Regions from separate parts of the Streptomyces sp. NPDC090106 genome, predicted to be linked through region 4. Evidence: riboswitches for the same ligand, from Rfam matches in the RefSeq annotation. Region 4 holds a riboswitch; each other region holds the start of a gene.

The links. Region 4 has a riboswitch for cobalamin ahead of ACIPSE_RS17180 (prenyltransferase/squalene oxidase repeat-containing protein). Riboswitches for the same ligand answer to the same signal wherever they lie in the genome.
Region 1: linked by a shared signal. The riboswitch ahead of ACIPSE_RS30850 (CbtB-domain containing protein) and the one ahead of ACIPSE_RS17180 (prenyltransferase/squalene oxidase repeat-containing protein) in region 4 are both predicted to bind cobalamin.
Region 2: linked by a shared signal. The riboswitch ahead of ACIPSE_RS19930 (cobalamin biosynthesis protein) and the one ahead of ACIPSE_RS17180 (prenyltransferase/squalene oxidase repeat-containing protein) in region 4 are both predicted to bind cobalamin.
Region 3: linked by a shared signal. The riboswitch ahead of ACIPSE_RS42385 (ABC transporter substrate-binding protein) and the one ahead of ACIPSE_RS17180 (prenyltransferase/squalene oxidase repeat-containing protein) in region 4 are both predicted to bind cobalamin.

What each region holds. Positions count from the first base shown of each region.
Region 1 covers NZ_JBIVDS010000010.1:247,244-252,454, forward strand. The annotation lists gene ACIPSE_RS30830 (carboxylesterase/lipase family protein) at 1-444, shown strand, start outside; gene ACIPSE_RS30835 (DUF6479 family protein) at 544-864, opposite strand; gene ACIPSE_RS30840 (ferredoxin) at 1,005-1,379, shown strand; gene ACIPSE_RS30845 (histidine phosphatase family protein) at 1,763-2,335, opposite strand; cobalamin riboswitch at 2,431-2,585, shown strand; gene ACIPSE_RS30850 (CbtB-domain containing protein) at 2,624-2,845, shown strand; gene ACIPSE_RS30855 (CbtA family protein) at 2,871-3,629, shown strand; gene ACIPSE_RS30860 (acyl-CoA dehydrogenase family protein) at 3,790-4,968, shown strand; gene ACIPSE_RS30865 (oxygenase MpaB family protein) at 4,978-5,211, shown strand, end outside.
Region 2 covers NZ_JBIVDS010000005.1:637,857-643,067, reverse strand. The annotation lists gene ACIPSE_RS19945 (lysozyme) at 1-375, shown strand, start outside; gene ACIPSE_RS19940 (anion permease) at 529-1,755, shown strand; gene ACIPSE_RS19935 (hypothetical protein) at 1,786-2,007, shown strand; cobalamin riboswitch at 2,188-2,330, shown strand; gene ACIPSE_RS19930 (cobalamin biosynthesis protein) at 2,430-3,371, shown strand; gene ACIPSE_RS19925 (cobyric acid synthase) at 3,368-4,888, shown strand; gene cobN (cobaltochelatase subunit CobN) at 4,885-5,211, shown strand, end outside.
Region 3 covers NZ_JBIVDS010000020.1:10,979-16,189, forward strand. The annotation lists gene ACIPSE_RS42370 (hypothetical protein) at 1-338, opposite strand, end outside; gene ACIPSE_RS42375 (ABC transporter ATP-binding protein) at 434-1,204, opposite strand; gene ACIPSE_RS42380 (FecCD family ABC transporter permease) at 1,201-2,217, opposite strand; gene ACIPSE_RS42385 (ABC transporter substrate-binding protein) at 2,214-3,227, opposite strand; cobalamin riboswitch at 3,270-3,458, opposite strand; gene ACIPSE_RS42390 (CoA-binding protein) at 3,533-3,940, shown strand; gene ACIPSE_RS42395 (formylglycine-generating enzyme family protein) at 3,999-4,892, shown strand; gene ACIPSE_RS42400 (hypothetical protein) at 4,903-5,211, opposite strand, start outside.
Region 4 covers NZ_JBIVDS010000005.1:27,070-32,280, reverse strand. The annotation lists gene ACIPSE_RS17190 (aldehyde dehydrogenase) at 1-679, opposite strand, end outside; gene ACIPSE_RS17185 (MBL fold metallo-hydrolase) at 880-1,917, shown strand; cobalamin riboswitch at 1,993-2,127, shown strand; gene ACIPSE_RS17180 (prenyltransferase/squalene oxidase repeat-containing protein) at 2,246-3,475, shown strand; gene ACIPSE_RS17175 (SCO2322 family protein) at 3,472-4,113, shown strand; gene ACIPSE_RS17170 (CbiQ family ECF transporter T component) at 4,103-5,194, shown strand; gene ACIPSE_RS17165 (ABC transporter ATP-binding protein) at 5,191-5,211, shown strand, end outside.

The DNA.
Region 1 (5,211 bases), on a different contig from region 4:
GCCTCGGCGGAGCGGCTGTACGAACTGGTCAAGTCCGACTGGCTGTTCCGCATGCCCACCCTGCACCTGGCCGACGCGCACGCCGCCGCCGGCGGCCGGACCCACCTCTACGAACTCACCTGGTCCGCCCCCGTGGACGGCGGTGTGCTCGGCGCCTGCCACGGCCTAGACATCCCGTTGACGTTCGGCCGCTTCGAGACCCTCGGCGCCCTCCTCATCGGCCCCGAGCCGGGCCCGGACGCCGAGGCCCTCTCGGCCCGCTTCCGCACGGCCTGGACCTCCTTCGCCGCCACCGGCGACCCGGGCTGGCCCCTCTACGACACCGAGCGCCGCGCGACCCGGCTCCTCGACACGGAACCGACGGTGACCGCCTACCCGGAGGAGGCGTCCCGCCGCCTGTGGGAGAGCCACACCTTCGGCCCGCTGCCGCTGCTGGAGGGGTGAGCGGCGAGGGTCGGCCGTGCCCGCACCGGAGCAGCGGGGCTCAGTCGCGTCCGCACCGGAGCGGCGGGGTCCTGTCGCGCCCTCGCCGGAGCGGCGGGTTCAGTCGCGCCCCCGCCGGTCCGGGTCCGGTCCCGTGCGGGTGGGGCTGTTGCCGAAGCCGGGCATCTCGTGCGGGGTCGTCCGCTCGTCGCTCCTGGGCATCTCGGCGGGCTCCCGCTCCTCCATGACCTCCCGCACCGGCCCGCCCTCCGGCAGCCGCGGCTGCTCCTCGGGACGGGGCGGCGGGAGTTCACGCCTGCGGACCCGCGCGCCCGTCCAGAACGCGCCGAGCAGCAGCGCCACGACCAGCACGCCCGCCACGACCAGCCCGACGCCCAGGGCGCCCCGGCCTGCCGCCATCTCGATCCATGTGGTGCTCATGGTGCGCCGGGTACCCCTCGCGGCCCGGCCGAACCGGCCCGCGGGACAGCCGGTCCGCGGGAACCTGGTCCGCGAGAACCCGGCCCGCAGGAACCCCGGCCCCGGGGTTTGGCGCGCACCGCGACGGCTACCCGCCCGGGGTGACTACGACGACATCCCAACAGGAGCTCTTCCGGTTCCTGGAGGACCGCTTCGCGTGCGCACAGGCGTGCACCGAGTGTGCGCGGGCGTGCGCGCTGCGGGCGAGCCTCATCGATCCGGAGGGGACGGAACAGCAGGAACTCGTGCGGCGCAAGGGCATCATGTGCGCCGAGGTCTGCGACGCGACCTGCCGTGTCCTGTCCGAGGAGAACCACCTGGACGAACACGCGATCCGCGTCCAACTGGAATGGTGCCGGGCCGTGGCCCTGGAGTGCGCCCAGCTCCTCGACGACCACTCGGGCGCGGTGGAGACCGCGAAGGCCTGCCGCGAGTGCGCGCAGGCGTGCACGGACTTCATGGCGGCGCTGGTCTGAGGGCCGCGGCGGACGCGACCCACCTCAAGGCCCGCTGACCGGGCGGTACTTGAGGCCAGGGCGCCCGGTACGAGACACCCTGGCCGTAGGTGCCCGACCGCCCGGCTCGGCCCGACCGCACCTGGCCGCTTGGGGTGCTTGGCCTGCAGCCTGGCGACGGGCTTGGGGCTCGGGTGCCAAGCGGGGCCCTGGGCCGAGCCGCACCGTTCATGGAGCCGGACGCCCGCGGCCCGGCCCGAGGCATCCGGCTGCCCGGCCCGAGGCATCCGGCTGCCCGGCCGGCGGCCCCTCCTGCAAGGTGTCCGGCCCTTGGCGCCCGCCTCAAGTGCCATGGCGTGCCGCGCCCGCTCGAGGGCCGGGCCCCTGGTCCTCGCCCCGTCCCCTCACACCCCCCGCAGCGGACTCCCCACCCGGACGTTCCACCGGCCCGCCCTCCCGCTCAGTTCCACCGCCGTCAGCGGGGTGACGTCGGTGCGCCAGAAGGCGGACTCCGGGGCGCCCAGGGCGCGGACGACCGCCGCGCGGACGATCTCCGGTTCGGCCACCGCGACGGTGCGGCCGGAGAGAGGGGCGAGGGCGATGAGCCAGGTCCCGACCCGGTCGCACAGGGCCCGTACCGATTCGCCGCCGTGGGGCGCCGCCTCCGGGTCGCCGAGCCAGCGGGCCAGTTCGGCAGGCTCCGACGCGCTGACGTCCGCGAGGGAGGCCCCGCGCCAGCGGCCCGCGTCCAGGGCGGCCAGCTCCGGCGCCTCCAGGGCGTCGAGGCCGAGCGCGGCGGCGGTCTCGCGGCAGCGGACCGTGGGGGAGACCAGCACCCGTTCCGCGGCGGGAAGCGTGCCCGCGGCGGAGCGCGCGAGCCGCGCTCCGGACGGGTCGAGGCCGCAGCCGTCGTCGAACCTGGCCTCGCGCAGGGCCGCCGTGATCGCGGGTGAGATCAACATCACTTGGCTGGTCATGAGTCCGTTCTCGCGGTCGATTTCCGGTCCACGCACGCTCGTTGACGGCCTGGACGGCCTCCCGTGAGCACCCGGCCGCCTCCCGTGCGCTCTTGGCCGTATCCCTCCCACGCGGTACCTTCTCGTCGATATCGACGACGGTTCGGTGGAAGCCGGTGGGATTCCGGCACGGTCGCGCCACTGTATGCCGGGCACGCCCTCACGGGTGCGGGCCGGGTGAGTCAGACCCGCCCCGTCGTCCTGTGCACCACCGACACGGGACGCGAGTTCCCCCAGGAGGCACCTGCCATGGCGCAGTCTGTCGCTCAGCCGACCACCAGCACCGCCGCCGTACCCGCCAAACTGCCGATCGGCGCCATCGCCCCCTGGGCGGTCTTCTTCGGCGTCCTGATGCTGGTCCTGCTCTACTTCGTCGGCGCCGAGCAGGGCGCCACCTCCCTCGTCTCCGGCGAGGGCGTTCACGAGTGGGTGCACGACGCCCGCCATCTGCTCGGCTTCCCCTGCCACTGACAGCGACGAGGAAGCACACCTGAGCATGAATTCCGCAACTGTCAGAAACCTCCTGGTACGTGGCATGCTCGCGGGTCTCGCCGCGGGCCTGGCCGCTCTCGTCGTCGCCTACTTCCTGGGCGAACCACGGGTCGACGAGGCGATCGCCTTCGAGGAGTCCCACGCCCACGAGCACGGCGGCGAGGAACTCGTCAGCCGCGCCCTCCAGTCCACGGCCGGGCTGTCCACGGGCGTTCTCGTCTACGGGATCGCCTTCGGCGGCATCGCCGCGCTCGCCTACTGTTTCGCGCTCGGCCGGATCGGCCGGTTCGGACCGCGGGCGAGCGCGCTGCTGCTCGCCGCGGCCGGCCTCGGTTCGGTCTACGTCGTGCCGTTCCTGAAGTACCCGGCCAACCCGCCGGCCGTCGGTGACCCGGACACGCTCAACCAGCGGACCGCGCTGTTCTTCCTGATGATCGTCCTCAGCGTGCTGCTGACGGTGGGCGCGGTCATCCTGGGCAAGCGTCTCGCGCCCCGTCTGGGCAACTGGAACGCGACCGTCGCGGCGGGCGCGGCCTTCGTCCTCGTCGTCGGGCTCGCGTACGCGTTCCTGCCGTCGTTCAGCGAGGTGCCGGAGCACTTCCCGGCGGCGCTGCTGTGGCAGTACCGACTCGCCGCGCTGGCCGTCCAGTTCACCTTGTGGACCTCCTTCGGTCTGGTCTTCGGACTGCTGGCCGAACGCCAACTGGCCCCGAAACCGGCACGGGAGGCGGCTGCCGCACAGGCGACCCCGGTCGCCCACTGAAGCAGCGCCACAGGAAAGGCCCCCGCCGGGCGGGGGCCTTTCGCGCGCCCCGGGGTCGTGCGCGCGTGCCTTTCGTACGCCTCGCCATTCCCAATTTCTGGAACGCGTTCTACCGTGTGCGCCGACAGGACGGACCGGTACCGGGGAGCCTGGAGGCGCCGTGCATCTCGAATACACGCCCGAGCAGCAGCGGCTGCGCACCGAACTGCGCGCCTACTTCGCCGAGTTGGCTCCCGACGAGGCACGGGCCCGGCACGGCGAACGGCGTGAGCAGAAGCGCTTCTACCGCGACAGCGTCCGCCGCCTCGGCGCCGACCGCTGGCTGGGCGTGGGCTGGCCCGAGGAGTACGGCGGACGCGGGCTGACCGCGATGGAACAGTTCATCTTCTTCGACGAGGCCGCCCAGGCGGGCGTCCCGCTGCCCCTGATGGCGCTGAACACCGTCGGCCCGACGATCATGCAGTACGGCACCGACGAGCAGAAGGCGTACTTCCTGCCGAAGATCCTCTCCGGCGAGATCGACTTCGCGATCGGCTACAGCGAGCCCGACGCGGGCACCGACCTCGCCGCCCTGAAGACCCGGGCCGTGCGCGAGGGCGACGAGTACGTCGTCAACGGGCAGAAGATCTGGACGACCAACGGCGACACCGCCGACTGGGTCTGGCTCGCCACCCGCACCGACCCGGCGGCCCCGCCGCACAAGGGCATCACCATGCTGCTGGTGCCGACCACCGAACCCGGCTACTCCTGCACCGTGATCAACACGCTCGCCGGGCACGACACCACGGCCAGCTACTACGAGGACATCCGCGTCCCCGTCTCGCGCCGCGTCGGGGCGGAGAACCAGGGCTGGCGGCTGATCACCAACCAGCTCAACCACGAGCGGGTCACCCTCGCCGCCCACGGCACCATGGCGATCCGCGCCCTCCAGGACGTCCAGCGCTGGGCCACCGACACCAAACTCGCCGACGGCCGCCGCGTCGTCGACCTGCCCTGGGTGCGGTGCCGGCTCGCGCAGACCCACACCCGCCTGGAGGCCATGAAGCTGCTGAACTGGCAGATGGTGCACGCCGTCCAGAACGGCACCCTCACCCCGCAGGACGCTTCCGCCGTCAAGGTCTACGGCTCCGAGGCCCGCCGGGACGCCTACGCCTGGCTCATGGAGGTCGTGGGCGCGGCGGGCGCCCTCAAGGAGGGCTCGGCCGGCGCGGTCCTGCACGGCGAACTGGAACGCGGCTACCGCTCGGCGGTCATCTTCACCTTCGGCGGCGGCAACAACGAGATCCAGCGGGAGATCATCTCCTGGATCGGCCTGGGGATGCCGCGCGTACGGCGTTAACCTGCACACATGGGAGATCCCGGGCTGTTCACGCCGAAGTCGGTGACCTGGCAGATGCACGCCGACCCCATGATGTGGGTCGCCGGTGTCCGCGCCCTCTACCTCCAGGCCCTGCACCCGCGCGCGGTGCGCGGCGTCCTGCAGAACTCCGACTTCCGGCGCGACGCCTGGGGCCGCCTGCTGCGCACCGCGAACTTCGTCGGCACCATCAGCTACGGCACCACCGACGCGGCCGAGCGCGCG
Region 2 (5,211 bases), 610 kb from region 4:
TGGACCCTGCCGCCGGCGCTCGACATCGAGTACAACCCGTACGACGCCAAGCACAAGTGCTACGACATGAAGAGCTCCGCGCTGGTGCGGTGGATCAAGTCCTTCAGCGACGAGACCAAGCGGCTCACCGGGCGCCGTCCGGTGATCTACACGACGGCCCACTGGTGGAACAGGTGCACCGGCGGCAGCCGCGCCTTCGCGTCGGATCACGCCCTGTGGATCGCCCGTTACGACGCGGCGGACGCCGGGTCGCTGCCCGCCGGGTGGTCGTTCTGGACGCTCTGGCAGTACGACAACAGCGGCTCTCTGCCGGGTGACCAGAATCTCTTCAACGGCTCCATGGCACAGCTCAAGAGGTTCGCCCGGGGCGCCTAGCCGTGCGACGAACGGACCGCGTGGTTCCGGCGGGAAACGATCAGACCGGAACCAGTCCGTTCGGACACCATGCGGCCCGCCTCAGTTCACCTTCCGTTCATCCAGGTTACCTACGTTCATCCGACCAATGACCTCGAACGATTGCCTGGGTAAATGGAAAACTTCTCGCTGATCCTCGCGATTGTGGTGGTAACCGCACTTGCGTTCGATTTCACGAACGGTTTTCACGACACCGCCAACGCGATGGCCACGACCATCTCGACCGGTGCACTCAAGCCCAAGGTCGCGGTGGCCATGTCCGCCGTGCTGAACCTTGTGGGCGCCTTCCTCTCCGTGGAGGTCGCCAACACGATCTCCAAGGGTCTCGTCGACGAGACCGGCATCCGTCCCGAGGTCATCTTCGCCGCCCTGGTCGGCGCGATCCTCTGGAACCTCCTCACCTGGCTGGTGGGCCTGCCCTCCAGTTCCTCCCACGCCCTCATGGGCGGCCTGATCGGCGCGACCATCGCCTCGGCGGGCGTCGGCGCGGTCCACGGCGACGTCCTCGTCACCAAGGTCCTGATCCCGGCCGTCGTGGCCCCGATCGTCGCCGGTCTCGCGGCCATGCTGGCCACGCGGCTGTCCTACTCGATCGGCAGGAAGGCCGACGGCAAGGCCGCCGCGAAGGGCTACCGCGCGGGCCAGATCGCCTCCGCCGGTCTCGTCTCCCTCGCCCACGGCACCAACGACGCCCAGAAGACGATGGGCATCATCACCCTCGCCCTGGTCGCCGGCGGCGCCGTCGCCCCCGACTCCGACCCGCCGCTGTGGGTCATCCTCTCCGCGGGCATGGCCATCGCCCTCGGCACCTACCTCGGCGGTTGGCGCATCATCCGCACCATGGGCAAGGGCCTGACCGACCTCCAGCCGCAGCAGGGCTTCGCCGCCCAGACCAGCGCGGCGACCGTCATCCTGGCCTCCTCGCACCTCGGCTTCTCCCTGTCCACCACGCACTCCGTCTCCGGATCGGTGATGGGCGCGGGCCTCGGCCGCAAGGGCGGCGTGGTCCGCTGGTCCACCGCCACCCGGATGTTCGTGGCCTGGGGCCTGACCCTCCCGGCGGCGGCCCTGGTCGGCGCGCTCGCCGAGTACGTCACCGGCCTCGGCAGCTGGGGCACCGCGATCGTGGCGGCCTTCCTCATCGGCTCCAGCGCCTGGATCTGGAAGCTCTCCCGCCGCGAGGTCGTCGACCACACCAACGTCAACGACGCCGACGCCGAGCCCGCCGGTGTCGTCACCACGGCGATCGCCGCGGTCACCCCGCCGCCCACCGGCGACCTGACCGCCACGATCCCGGCCCCCGCGGCCACCGAACCCACCCCGTCGCAGGCCACGGCCTGACCCCCACCAGGCAACCCAAGGAAGCGCATCATGGAAATCGACTGGGCGGCACTCGGCTCCGTCTTCGGCGTCAGCCTCGTGGTCACCGTGGCTCTGGTGGCCCTCTTCACCCTCGGCGTGATGGGCCTGTCCCGCCAGGAGCGGGCCGTCGCACAGGGCGGCACCGCCGCCCTCGCGGTCACCGGCGCCTACGCCTGCTTCGCCGCCTGCGCGGCGGCGGTCGGCTACGGCATCTACCTGATCGTGGCCTGACACCCGGCAGCGTTCCCGTCCGCCCTGTCCGGTCCCCTTCCCGGGGACCGGACAGGGCGGACCTCTGTGTGCCCACCGGGGCGGGAAACATGCCGTGAGCCGGTCGCCGCGAGCCCGTCGTCACGGTGCCGGTGTGGGGTTGTCCACACTCCGCTCCCGCAGGTCAACGGCAAGTTGACGGCCGTTCCGGGGGCGTGGTGGACTTCCGGGGCCATGTACGGCGGCAGAAGAGGAAGCCGGTGCGAATCCGGCGCGGTCCCGCCACTGTCACCGGGGTAGACACCCCCGGGAGCCAGGAACTCTCACCGCCGGTCTCGTCGAACCAGGGCGTGGACACCCTGAGTGAGGACATATCGCGATGTTCGCCTGCCGACCGAACCCTGTGACCGGACCGTCCCGCGCACTCCCGATCGGCTGAACCGGTGCGTGCCGATCGCGTCTTCGCGTACGGCGCCGCCGCCGGCCTCCTCGGTGACCTGCTGCTCGGCGATCCCCGCCGGGGGCATCCGGTCGCCGCGTTCGGGCGGGCCGCGGGAGCCGTGGAGCGGGTGCTGTGGCGGGACCACCGCGGGTGGGGCGCCCTGCACACCGCCGTGTGCGCCGGGAGCGCCGTCGCCCTCGGGGCCGTGGCCGAGCGGGCCGTGCGCCCCTCCCGTGCCGCCTCCGTCGCCCTGACCGCCGCCGCCACCTGGGCCGTCGTCGGGGGGACCTCCCTCGCGCGCGAGGCCCGGGTCGTCGGGCGGGCGCTGGACGCCGGGGACGTCGACGCGGCCCGGGCCCGGCTGCCCCATCTGTGCGGGCGCGACCCGCAGGCGCTCGACTCCGACGGGATCGCCCGCGCCGTCGTCGAGTCCGTCGCCGAGAACACCTCCGACGCCGTCGTCGGCGCGCTCGTGTGGGGAGCCGTCGGCGGGGTGCCGGGGCTGCTCGGGTTCCGGGCCGTCAACACCCTCGACGCGATGGTCGGCCACCGCTCCGAACGGTACCTGCGGTACGGCTGGGCGTCCGCGCGCCTGGACGACGTGGCCGGCTGGCCGGGGGCGCGGCTGACCGCCGTGCTGGCCGCGCTCGGCGGGGACGACCGCCGGGGCGCCGTCCGCGCCTGGCGCCAGGACGCCGCCAAGCACCCGAGCCCCAACGCCGGCCCCGTGGAGGCCTCGTTCGCGGGCGCCCTCGGCGTACGGCTCGGCGGGACGCTCTCCTACGCGGGGCGCGTCGAGCACCGGCCCGTACTCAACGGCGAGGGGCGGGCCGTCGCCTCGTACGACATCGAACGCGCCGTACGGCTGTCGCGGCGCGTCGGGCTGCTGGCGCTCGGGGTGAGCGTCGCCGGGCGGGCTCTGCTGAAGGGGCGCAAGGGATGAGCGGGAGCTTGGGCGGGGGGCTGCTCGTCGCGGGGACCACCTCCGACGCCGGGAAGAGCGTCGTCACCGCCGGGATCTGCCGGTGGCTGGTGCGGCAGGGGGTGAAGGTCGCCCCGTTCAAGGCGCAGAACATGTCCCTCAACTCGTTCGTGACGCGCGAGGGCGCCGAGATCGGGCGGGCGCAGGCCATGCAGGCCCAGGCCTGCCGGATCGAACCGTCCGCGCTGATGAACCCCGTGCTGCTCAAGCCCGGCGGCGACCAGAGCAGCCAGGTCGTGCTGATGGGCAAGCCCGTCGGGGAGATGAGCGCGCGCGGCTACCACGGCGGACGGCAGCAGCGGTTGCTGGGGACGGTCCTGGACTGCCTGGCCGAACTGCGGGGCACGTACGACGCGGTGATCTGCGAGGGCGCCGGGTCCCCCGCCGAGATCAACCTGCGGCGCACCGACATCGTCAACATGGGCATCGCCCGCAACGCCGGGCTGCCCGTCCTCGTTGTCGGGGACATCGACCGGGGCGGGGTCTTCGCCTCCTTCTTCGGAACCGTCGCCCTGCTGTCGCCGGAGGACCAGCGGCTCGTCGCCGGGTTCCTCGTCAACAAGTTCCGGGGCGACGTCGGGCTCCTCGAACCCGGCCTCGACATGCTCCACGGACTCACCGGACGGCACACCTACGGGGTGCTGCCGTTCCGGCACGGGCTCGGCATCGACGAGGAGGACGGGCTGCGCATCTCGCTGCGCGGCACCGTGCGCGAGTCGAACGTCGCCCCGCCCCACGGCGAGGACGTGCTGCGGATCGCCGTCTGCGCCGTCCCCCTGATGTCCAACTTCACCGACATCGACGCGCTGGCCGCCGAACCCGGCGTCGTCGTGCGGTTCGTGGACCGGCCCGAGGAACTCGCCGACGCCGACCTCGTCGTCGTCCCGGGAACCCGCGCCACGGTCAGGGCCCTCGACTGGCTGCGGGAGCGCGGGATCGCGGACGCCCTGCTGCGGCGGGCCGCCGAGCGGCGGCCCGTCCTCGGGATCTGCGGCGGCTTCCAGATCCTCGGCGAGCACATCGAGGACGACGTCGAGAGCCGGCGCGGCGAGGTCACCGGGCTCGGACTGCTGCCCGTGCGGGTGCGGTTCGCCCGTGAGAAGACCCTCACCCGGCCCACCGGCGAGGCCCTCGGCGAGTCCGTCGAGGGGTACGAGATCCACCACGGGGTCGCGACCGTCGAGGGGGGCACCCCCTTCCTCGACGGCTGCCGCGTCGGCCAGACCTGGGGCACCCACTGGCACGGCTCGCTGGAGTCGGACGGGTTCCGCCGCGCCTTCCTGCGGGAGGTCGCCGCCGCCTCGGGGCGCCGGTTCGTGCCGGCGCCCGACACCTCGTTCGCCGCGCTGCGCGAGGAGCAGCTCGACCGGCTCGGCGACCTGATCGAACAGCACGCGGACACGGACGCGCTGATGCGGCTCATCGAGTCGGGCGCGCCGCAAGGACTGCCTTTCATTCCACCGGGAGCGCCCGCATGAGCACTGTGTTGTTGTTGTCGACCGCCGACACGGACCTGCTGGCGGCCCGTGCCTCCGGCGCCGCATACCGGATCGGCAACCCGACCCGCGTGGACGTCGCCGGGGAGCTGCCGGCCCTCGTCCGGGGCGCGGACATCGCCGTCGTACGCCTGCTGGGCGGCAAGCGGGCCTGGGAGGACGGGCTGGCCGCGCTGAAGGCCTCCGGCATCCCCACCGTGCTGCTGGGCGGGGAGACCGTGCCCGACGCCGAGCTGATGGCCGAGTCGTCGGTACCCGCCGGTGTCGTCGCCGAGGCGCTCAGGTACCTCGTCGAGGGCGGCCCG
Region 3 (5,211 bases), on a different contig from region 4:
GCCACCACGAGCCGCACCCCGTCGGGTGCACCGCCGCGTGCTCCGGTGTCCAGCACGTGGAAGGTCCGGGCCGCCCCGTCGTCCCGGGCGTCCTCGAAGGGGCGGGTGCCGAGGGCCTTGGCGGTGGCCCGCAGCGCGGTCGGGTCCCCGTCCGGGTCCGTGATCAGGACCGCCCAGGCCGGCGTGGAGCCGAGGTCGAGGGCGCGGACCAGGGTGTCGGCGACCAGGAGGAGGCGTGGAGCGGTCGGGCCGGGTCCCGGGACATGGGTCTCGACGCGGGTGAGGGCGCGGCGGACGGGGACGGGTTCGCCGGTTCGGGCGTCGATGATGCGCAGCACGGGCCGAGCCTGCACGACGGACCCCTGCATCGGCCACCCCCCGGTGCGCTGACTGCACCGAACGGTACCGTCCCGCCGCCGGGCCGAACAGGCGTTCACGCCAGGGTGCCCAGGAAGCGGACGTGCGGGCGTCCGTCGTCGCCCTCCCGGCTGACGGCGGCCCGCACGCCGTACACCTCGCCGATCAGCTCCCGGGTCAGGACGTCCCCGGGGGTGCCGCAGGCGTGGACGCGGCCGGTGCGCAGGACCACGACCTGGTCGCAGTACATCGCGGCGAGGTTCAGGTCGTGCAGGGCGACGACGGTGGTGACGGGGAGTCCGGCGACCAGGTTCAGCAGGTCGAGCTGGTGGTGGATGTCGAGGTGGTTGGTCGGTTCGTCGAGGAGGAGTTCGCGGGGTTCCTGGGCGAGGGTGCGGGCGATCTGCACGCGCTGGCGTTCGCCGCCGGAGAGCGTGTGCCAGCGCTGGTGGGTGCGGTCGGCGAGGCCGGTGCGCTCCAGGGCGGCGCGTACGGCCCGCTCGTCCCGCCCGGTCGCGGGCGTCCAGGCACGGCGGTGCGGGACCCGGCCCAGCCGGACGACGTCCAGGACCGTCAGCTCGACCTGGGTGTCGGCCTGCTGCTCGACCACCGCGAGGCGCCGGGCGACCTCGCGGCGGGGCAGGCCGGCCAGCGGGGCGTCGTCGAGCGTGACGACCCCGGCGGTCGGCGCGAGGAGTCCGGCGAGGAGGCGGATGAGCGTGGACTTGCCGGAGCCGTTGGGCCCGAGGAGCCCGACGACGGAGCCCGGCGCGGGGGCGAGGGTGACGCCGTCGAGGAGGAGATGGCCGTCGGTCGTCCGCCCGACCCGGTCCGCGGCGAGGCTCATCGCGCCGCCCCCCGGGTCCGGTACAGCACCGCCACGAACGCGGGTACGCCGATCAGGGAGGTCACGACGCCCACGGGGACCTCCTGCGGGTCGAGGACGGTACGGGCGAGGGTGTCCACCCACACCAGGAACACCGCCCCGGCGAGCGCCGACAGCGGCAGCAGCCGCGCGTGCCCGGGGCCGACGAGCGCCCGGACGGCGTGCGGCAGCACGAGGCCCACGAAGCCGATCGCCCCGGCCGAGCTGACCAGCGCGGCGGTGAGCAGCGCCGTGACGCAGAGCAGGACGAGCCGGGTGCGGGCCACGGAGACGCCGAGGGCCGCGGCGGCGTCCTGGCCGAAGGCGAACGCGTCGAGGGTGCGGGCGTACGACAGGCAGACGACGAGCGCGGCGGCGAGGACGGCCGTGCAGACGGCGACGTCGGTCCAGCCCGCGCCGCTCAGCGAGCCGAGGAGCCAGAACAGGACGCCGCGGGTGGTCTCGGCGTCGGCGGCGGTCATCACCACGAACGAGGTGAGCGCGGAGAAGAGCTGCATCGCGGCGACACCCGCGAGGACGACCCGGTCGGTGCTGCCGCCGAGGGTGTGGCTGAGCAGCAGGACGAGCGCGAAGGAGACGAGGGCGCCGAGGAACGCGCCGGCCGACACCGGGACGAGCCCGCCGCCGACGCCCAGGACGACCACCGCGACGGCCCCGGTCGAGGCGCCGGAGGAGACGCCGAGGACGAAGGGGTCGGCGAGCGGGTTGCGCAGCAGCGACTGCATGACCGCGCCGCACACGGCGAGCCCGGCCCCGCAGACGGCGGCCAGGAGGGTGCGGGGCAGCCGCAGCTCCCAGACGATGCCGTCGCGGATGGGCGGGAGCCCTGAGGTGCCGAGGCCGAGATGGGCCAGCACGGTCGACCACACGTCGGCGACGCCGATGTCCGCCGGGCCGATGGTGATCGCGACGGCGAGGGAGCCGGCGAGCAGCAGCGCGCCGGCGGTCCCGAGCGCCCAGGGCCGCACCGTCACGTGCCGAGCCCGGCCGCGCGGAGCCCGGCCGCGACCGTCTCCACGCCGTCGACGGTGCGGATGCTCGGGTTCATGGCCTGCCCGCTGAGCAGCACGTACCGCTTCTCGCGGACGGCGGTCATGTTCCTGGTGACCGGGTCGCTCTCCAGGAACCCGATCTTCCGCGCGGCGGATTCGGCGGTCTGCGACTTGCGGGTGAGGTCGCCGATGACGAGGACGTCCGGGTCGCGGTCGGCGACCGTCTCCCAGTTGATCTGCGGCCACTCCTCGTGCGAGTCGTCGAAGACGTTCTTCGCGCCGAGGCTGCGGGTGATGATGCCGGGCGCGCCGCAACAGCCCGCCATGTAGGGCGACTCGGCGTTGGCGAACCAGTACAGGACGCTGACGTCCGAGGCGTCGAGGCCCGAAGTGGCCTTCTTCATCCGCTGCTTGAGCGTGGCGACGAGTTTCTCGCCGCGCTCCTCCACGCCGAACACGGCCGCGAGGTCGCGGATCTCGCCGTAGACGGCGTCGATCCCCAGCGGCGTCCTGCGCGAGCCGTCGCCGTCCCCGGTGTTGTCCTTGCCCGCGCAGTCCGACGGGGAGACGTACGTCGGCACGCCCAGCTTCCCGAACTGCTCGCGGGTGGCGACGCCGCCCTTGCCGAGCGTGGAGACGAAGGAGGCGGCGACGAAGTCGGGTTCGGCGGCCAGGACCTTCTCGTAGGAGGGCGCGTTGTCGGCGAGGCGCGGCACCTTCGCGTTCGCCTTCTCCAGGTTCTTCAGTACGGGGTCGGTCCAGGTCGCGGTGCCCACTATGCGGTCGGCGAGGCCGAGGGACAGCATGATCTCGGTGGTGCCCTGGTTGAGGGAGACGGCCCGCTTCGGGGGCGTCTCGACGCGGACGGTCTCGCCGCAGTTTTTCAGGGTCACGGCGGCCTTGGTGTCGGCGGCGCCGGAACCGCCGTCGGAGCAGGCGGTCAGCAGGAAGGCGCCCGCCAGGAGCAGGGCGGTGGAACGTGCTTGGGGCACGGGAACAGGTCCTCAGTCGTCGAGGGCTCGAACGCGGAGCCCGGTCGTACGGAACGCGCCAGCAGGTCTTCGGACTCGGGTTCGTCCGGCACGGGGCGCCTTCCCGGACGCGTACGGCGTCCAGTGGCGAAAGGCCCCGCCCGTCCCCCTCACCGCTGCGCGTCAGTTCCGGATTCACACCGGATTCCCTGACCCACGTACATGGGTTCGACTGGCCTCGGCAAGCTATCACGGCCGGGAATCGCCGGGCGCCGCGCACTGTTGTGCCAAGGGCCCGACCGGCCACGCGACCTTGGGAGACGACCGTGCACGGCGACGAAGCGACGATCCGCAGGATGCTCACCGAGAGCGGGGACACCTGGGCCGTGGTGGGCCTGTCGTCCAACACGCGGCGCGCCGCGTACGGCGTGGCCGCGGCGCTCCAGCGGTACGGCAAGCGGGTCGTGCCCGTGCACCCCAAGGCGGAGACCGTGCACGGCGAGCAGGGCTACGCCTCCCTCGCCGAGATCCCCTTCGACGTGGACGTCGTCGACGTCTTCGTCAACAGCGACCTCGCCGGGGCCGTCGCGGACGAGGCCGTCGCCAAGGGGGCCAGGGCGGTCTGGTTCCAGCTCGGGGTGATCGACGAGGAGGCGTACGACCGGACACGCGCCGCCGGACTCGACATGGTCATGGACCGCTGCCCGGCGATCGAGATCCCCCGGCTGGGCTGACCCCGGCGGTCGCCGGCCCCGGCCCTCGGCACAGGGAGGCGGCGTAGGCTCGCCGACCATGCACGACTCCCCCTCGCCCTGCTGCGCGCCCTCCTCCGGTGCCGTGGACCTGCCGCGGATCGCGGTGCCGCCGGCCCGGACGCCGGTCGGCGACGACGGGACGGTGGCGCTGCCCGGCGGCGCGTTCCTCATGGGCGCCGAGGACGCGCAGGGCTTCCCGGCCGACGGAGAGGGGCCGGTGCGGACGGTACGGGTCGAGCCGTTCCGTATCGACGCGTACGCGGTGACCAACGAACGGTTCGCGGCGTTCGTCGACGACACCGGGTACGTCACCGACGCCGAGCGGCTGGACTGGTCGTACGTCTTCGCCGGGTTCCTGCCCGCCGCGCTGCGCCGGGGCGCGCCGCGTCCCGAGCAGACGCCGTGGTGGTGCGCGGTCGCCGGCGCGGCGTGGAACATGCCGGAGGGGCCCGGGAGTTCGGTCGCCGACCGGGCGGACCATCCCGTCGTGCACGTGTCGTGGCACGACGCGGCGGCCTACGCGGCCTGGGCGGGCCGGCGGCTGCCCACGGAGGCGGAGTGGGAGTACGCGGCCCGCGGCGGCCTGGAGCAGAAGCGCTACCCGTGGGGCGACGAACTCGACCCCGGCGGTGCGTTCCGCTGCAACATCTGGCGGGGCACCTTCCCGACGAGGAACACGGCCGCCGACGGCCACCGGGGCACCGCCCCCGTGACCGCCTTCGAACCCAACGGCTTCGGGCTGTACAACGTCTCCGGCAATGTGTGGGAGTGGTGCGCCGACCCGTGGGACCGCACGGAGGCGTCACGGGTCATCCGCGGCGGCTCGTACCTGTGCCACCGCTCGTACTGCAACCGCTACCGCGTGGCCGCCAGAAGCGCGAACACCCCGGACTCGTCCAGCGGCCACACGGGGTTCCGCTGCGCGGGGTGAGCCCGGCTGCCTAACGGCCGTCCTCGCACGCGTTGATGTAGTAGAGCTCTATCTCCACGTGGTCCGCCGGTCCGCCGCCCCAGAACGGCCGGGTGCCCACGTTGCCGCCGCAGAAGGCTTGCGGGCGCCGGGACTTGAGGGTGGCGTTGACGTCCTCGGCGAGATCGGTGGCGGCGCCCAGCTGGGCCTGGGGCGCGATGCCGAAGGTGATGACCATGCCGATGCGGCGGCCCTTGGCGCTCGCGCGCATCTCCTGGTCGACGGCCGCCACGATCCTCTTGCGGTCCCCGGCGCTCAGGCCGCCCTTTCCGGCGGCGCG
Region 4 (5,211 bases):
CCTTGTCGATCCCGGGGTGCCCGACCAGGTACTCGCTGACCTCGCGGTCGGCCGGGAGGATCGACAGCACGCCTTCGGGCAGCCCGGCGTCCCGGGCGATCTCGGCGAGGAGGTACGCGTCCAGCGGGGACTCCGGCGACGGCTTGAGGATCACCGTGCAGCCGGCCAGCAGCGCGGGGGCCAGCTTGGCGGCGGCGACGAACTGCGGGACGTTCCACGGGACGACGGCCGCCACGACCCCGACCGGCTCGCGGCGCACGAGGATCTTGCCGAGGACGCCGTCGCGCTGCTCCTCGTAGGTGAAGTCGCGCGCGACCGTGATCGCCGCGTCCCACACCATCATCGCGCCGAGCGCCTGCGCCAGGACGCTCCAGGAGTACGGGGAGCCGTTCTCGGAGGAGATGACGCGGGCGATCTCCTCGTGCCGGACGAGGATGCCGTCCTTGATGCGGGTGACGACCTCGATCCGCTCGTCCAACGACAGCCGGGGCCAGGGCCCTTCGTCGAACGCCCGCCGCGCGGCGGCCACCGCGCGGTCCACGTCCCCGGGCGCGGCGTGCGGCACCCGCCCGATGACCTCCTCGGTGTGCGGGGAGATCACCTCGATGACGTCCGGGCCGAGGGGGTCGGTCAACTCCCCGCCGATGAAAAGCTGTCCGTGTTCCACGAGCTCGGTCATCGCCGACCGCCTCCCCGGGAGCTGACTCTGACGGTTCATCAGATTCTGAGATACCGGAACTGATACCAGTTCCACTCGGATGAGTCCACAGACCTCACACCGGTTCACCGTGCCGCCGGAGCCGGTCCGAGTAGGTGACTGGGGCTCCCACAGGAACCCGTTCTAGTTATAGTGACGGGAACGCGGAGACGGGGGAACCCATGTCACAGCCCAGGCCCACGGTCGGCGACCACGGTGGGGGTGTCCGGTCCCTCAGGGTCCCCATCCCGGACAACCCGCTCGGCCACACACTCGTCTACGTCGTCGACACCGACCGGGGTCCGGTGCTGATCGACACGGGCTGGGACGACCCCGCGTCCTGGGACACCCTCGCGGCCGGTCTCGCCGCGTGCGGCACCGCGCCCGGCGAGATCCACGGCGTGGTGATCACCCACCACCACCCCGACCACCACGGCCTGTCCGGCAAGGTGCGGGACGCCTCCGGCGCCTGGATCGCGATGCACGAGGCCGACGCCGCCATCGTCCGCCGCACCCGCGAGACCCGGTCCGAGCGCTGGTACACCTACATGACCGCGAAGCTGACGGCCGCCGGCGCCCCGGAGGAGCACATCGCGCCCCTGCGCTCGCCCCGCCCGCGCCGCCTCCCCGGCTTCTCCCCCGCCCTGCCCGACCGCGAGATCGTCCCCGGCGAGACGCTGCCGCTGCCCGGCCGGCGGCTGCGCGCGATCTGGACCCCGGGCCACACGCCGGGCCATGTCTGCCTGCACCTGGAGGAGGACCACCCGGAACGGCTCCCCGGCAACGGGCGCCTGTTCTCCGGCGACCACCTGCTGCCCGAGATCACCCCGCACATCGGCCTCTACGAGGACCCCGACGACGCCACCGTCACCGACCCCCTCGGCGACTACCTCGACTCCCTGGAACGCGTCGGCCGCCTCGCCCCCGCCGAGGTGCTCCCCGCCCACCAGCACGCCTTCCCCGACGCCCCGTCCCGCGTACGGGAGTTGCTCGCCCACCACGAGGAACGCCTCACCGGCCTGCACACCCTCCTGGCCCGGCCCCTCACCCCCTGGCAGCTGGCCGAGCGCATGGAGTGGAACCGCCCCTGGTCCGACATCCCCTACGCCTCACGCACCATCGCCGTCTCGGAGGCGGAGGCCCACGTCCGCCGCCTGGTCAAACTGGGCCGCGCGGAGGCGGTCGCGGGGAGCGACCCGGTGACGTACGTGGCGGTGTGAGGGCACCGGGCGCGCACCTACCCGAAGCCGTGCCTCCGGGGCCCGCTCACAGGGGGCTCCCAGGCGCGTCGGCACGGCCCGGTACAGTGACCGGGTCGTCATCACACCCGTACGGGGGAAAGCCGGTGCAATTCCGGCGCTGACCCGCAACCGTGAGCCGCCCGCGAACCAGGGGCGGCGAGCCGGATCGCCCCGTGCGGTGCTCATGACCGGCTCACGCGCGTCGGCAACCGGCCGGCGCACGGCACCGTCGAGGTCTACGGGGCCGAGCCGCCCGGGGTCGTCCCGTGCTGCCCGGCTCCCCCGCAGGGAGAGGCATCCGCCGATCATGAACGTCCGCCGCAGCGCCGCGGCCCTGGCCGCCACCGCCGTGCTCGCCACGGCCGCCCCGGCCGTGGCCGCGTCCCCCTCCCCCTCGCCCTCCACAGCCGTCCCGGACGGCCTGTACGGCTCGGCGGACCCGACGTACGACGGCGTGTGGCGGCAGTCGCTGACCCTGCTCGCGCAGCGGGAGCAGGGTGTCGAGCCGGCCGCGACGGCGGTGGACTGGCTCGTCGGCCAGCAGTGCGCGAACGGCGCCTTCCCCGCGTTCCGCGCCGACCCCGCCCAGGCGTGCGACGCGAAGGTCATGGTCGACACCAACAGCACGGCCGTCGCGGCGCAGGCCCTCGCCGGGAACGACAAGGCGGTGTCCAAGGCCCTCGCCTGGCTGCGGTCGGTCCAGAACACCGACGGCGGCTGGGGCTACACCGAGGGCGGGGCCAGCGACGCGAACTCCACGTCCGTCGTCATCGGCGCGTTCCGCTCCGCCGGACGGTCGGTCACGGAGGTCGAGAAGGACGGGCACACCCCCTCGGACGCCCTGCTGGAGCTCGCCCTGCCCTGCACGGGCGACGGCGCGGGCGCCTTCGCCTACCAGCCCGGCAAGAAGGGCGAGCTCACCGCCAACGCGGACGCCACGGCCGCGGCCGTGCTGAGCGCCTTCGGCGGACAGCCGGGGGCCGTGGTGCCCGGCGCCGACCAGGCCTCCACGTCCTGCGCGAAGCCCGGCGACCTCACGCGGGCCGCCCGCAACGGCGCCGCGTACCTCGTCGGCGCGATGGGCGAGGACGCCCACCTCATGTCGGCGCTGCCCGGCTCCGAGGACCAGCCGGACTTCGGCAACACCGCCGACGCGGTCGTCGCCCTGTCCGCCGCCGGCTTCACGAGCGAGGCCGCCGCCTCCGCCCGCTGGCTCGCGGCCAACTCCCTCGAATGGGCCGGGCAGAGCGGCCCCGCCGCCTACGCCCAGCTCGTCTTCGCCGCCCGCGCCGCCGGCCTGGACCCGCGCGCCTTCGGCGGCGAGGACCTGATCGCGCTGCTCGACGCGACCGGCCCGAAGCCGGCGAGCGTGCCCGCCGCGAAGGGGACCGGCGCCGCCGGGGACAAGGAGAAGGACAAGAAGGAGGACGAGGACGGCGGGGGCGTCGGCGTCTGGTGGATCGTCGGCGTCGGACTCGTCGGCGGCATCGGCATCGGCTTCCTCCTCAGCGGGCGCACCAGGAAGCGGCAGCCGTGATCCGCCGGGTCCTCGCACCCGTCCTGGCCGCGCTCGTCCTCGTGACCGGCGCCGCCCAGGCGGCCCAGGCCACCGGCTACCGCTACTGGTCGTTCTGGGACCGCGCCGGCACCGCCTGGACGTACGCGACCCAGGGCCCGGCGACCGCCGTGCCGTCCGACGGCGACGTCCAGGGCTTCCGGTTCGCGGTCAGCGAGGACTCCTCCGAGGCGACGACACCGCGCACGGCGGACTTCGCGGACCTCTGCGCGGACACCCCCGCGCGGGACGGCCGCAAGCGCGTCGCGCTCGTCCTCGACTTCGGTACGGCGGCGGACGCCCCGGCGGGCGAGACCCCGCCCGCGCTCCGCACCGCGTGCGCGTCGGTGGCCGAGGACGCGACGACCGCGGAGGCCCTCGCCTCGGTCGCGAAGCCCCTGCGCTACGACACCAACGCCCTGCTGTGCGCGATCTCCGGGTACCCGGAGTCGGGCTGCGGCGAGCAGGTGGCGCACCAGGACGGCGACAGGACCGACCGGAAGAAGGCCGCGTCGGAGGAACCCGGCCCGTCCGTGGGCCTGTTCGCGGGCGTCGCGGCGGTGGCGGTGCTGGGCGGGGCGGCGGTGTGGCAGGCGAGGCGTCGCAGACATGCCCGCTGAGCCGCGGCGGCCCGCGCCCGACTCCCCGCACCCCGGGGCCTGGTGGCTCTGGGCCCTGTCCCTCGGCGTCGCGGCGACCCGCACCACCAACCCGCTGCTGCTCGCCCTCCTCATGGCGACCTCCGGGTACGTGGTCGCGGCCCGCCGCCCCGACGCCCCCTGGGCCCGCTCCTACGGCGCGTTCGTGAAGCTGGCCCTCGCCGTCCTGCTCATCCGTCTCGTCTTCGCCGTCACCCTCGGCTCACCGCTGCCGGGCACGCATGTGATCGTCACGCTGCCCGAAGTCCCGCTCCCCGCCTGGGCGCAGGGCATCCGGCTGGGCGGCCGGGTCACCGCCGAGACGCTCACCTTCGCGTTCTACGACGGGCTGAAGCTGGCCACCCTCCTGGTCTGCGTCGGCGCGGCGAACGCCCTCGCGAGCCCGACCCGGCTCCTGAAGTCCCTGCCCGGCGCCCTGTACGAGATGGGCGTGGCGGTGGTCGTGGCGCTGACCTTCGCGCCGAACCTGATCGCCGACGTCCAACGCCTGCGCGCCGCACGCCGGTTGCGGGGCCGGCCCGACAGCGGCTTGCGGGGCCTGCTCCAGGTGGGCCTGCCCGTCCTGGAAGGCGCACTGGAACGCTCGGTCGCCCTCGCCGCCGCGATGGACGCGCGCGGGTACGGCCGCAGCGCCGACGTCCCGCCCGCGGTGCGCCGTACGACCGGTGTCCTCGTCCTCGGCGGGCTGCTCGGCGTGTGCGCGGGCACGTACGGGCTGCTGACCGCCGCCGGCGGCACGTACGGGCTGCCGGTGCTGCTGCTCGGGGTGGCCGCCGCCCTGGTGGGCCTGCGGCTCGGGGGGCGGCGCACCCCGCGCACCCGGTACCGGCCGGACCCGTGGGGCACGCGCGCGTGGCTGGTCGCCGGGTCGGGCCTGGCCGTGGCGGCCCTGACGGTCCTGGCCTCGGTCCGCGATCCCGCCGCCCTGCACCCGGGTGTGATCCCGCTGACCGCGCCCGCCCTGCCCCTGTGGCCGGCGGCGGCCGTCCTGCTGGGGCTGCTGCCCGCCTTCGTCACCCCGGCCCCGGAGGACCGACCGTGATCCGCTTCGAGGACGTC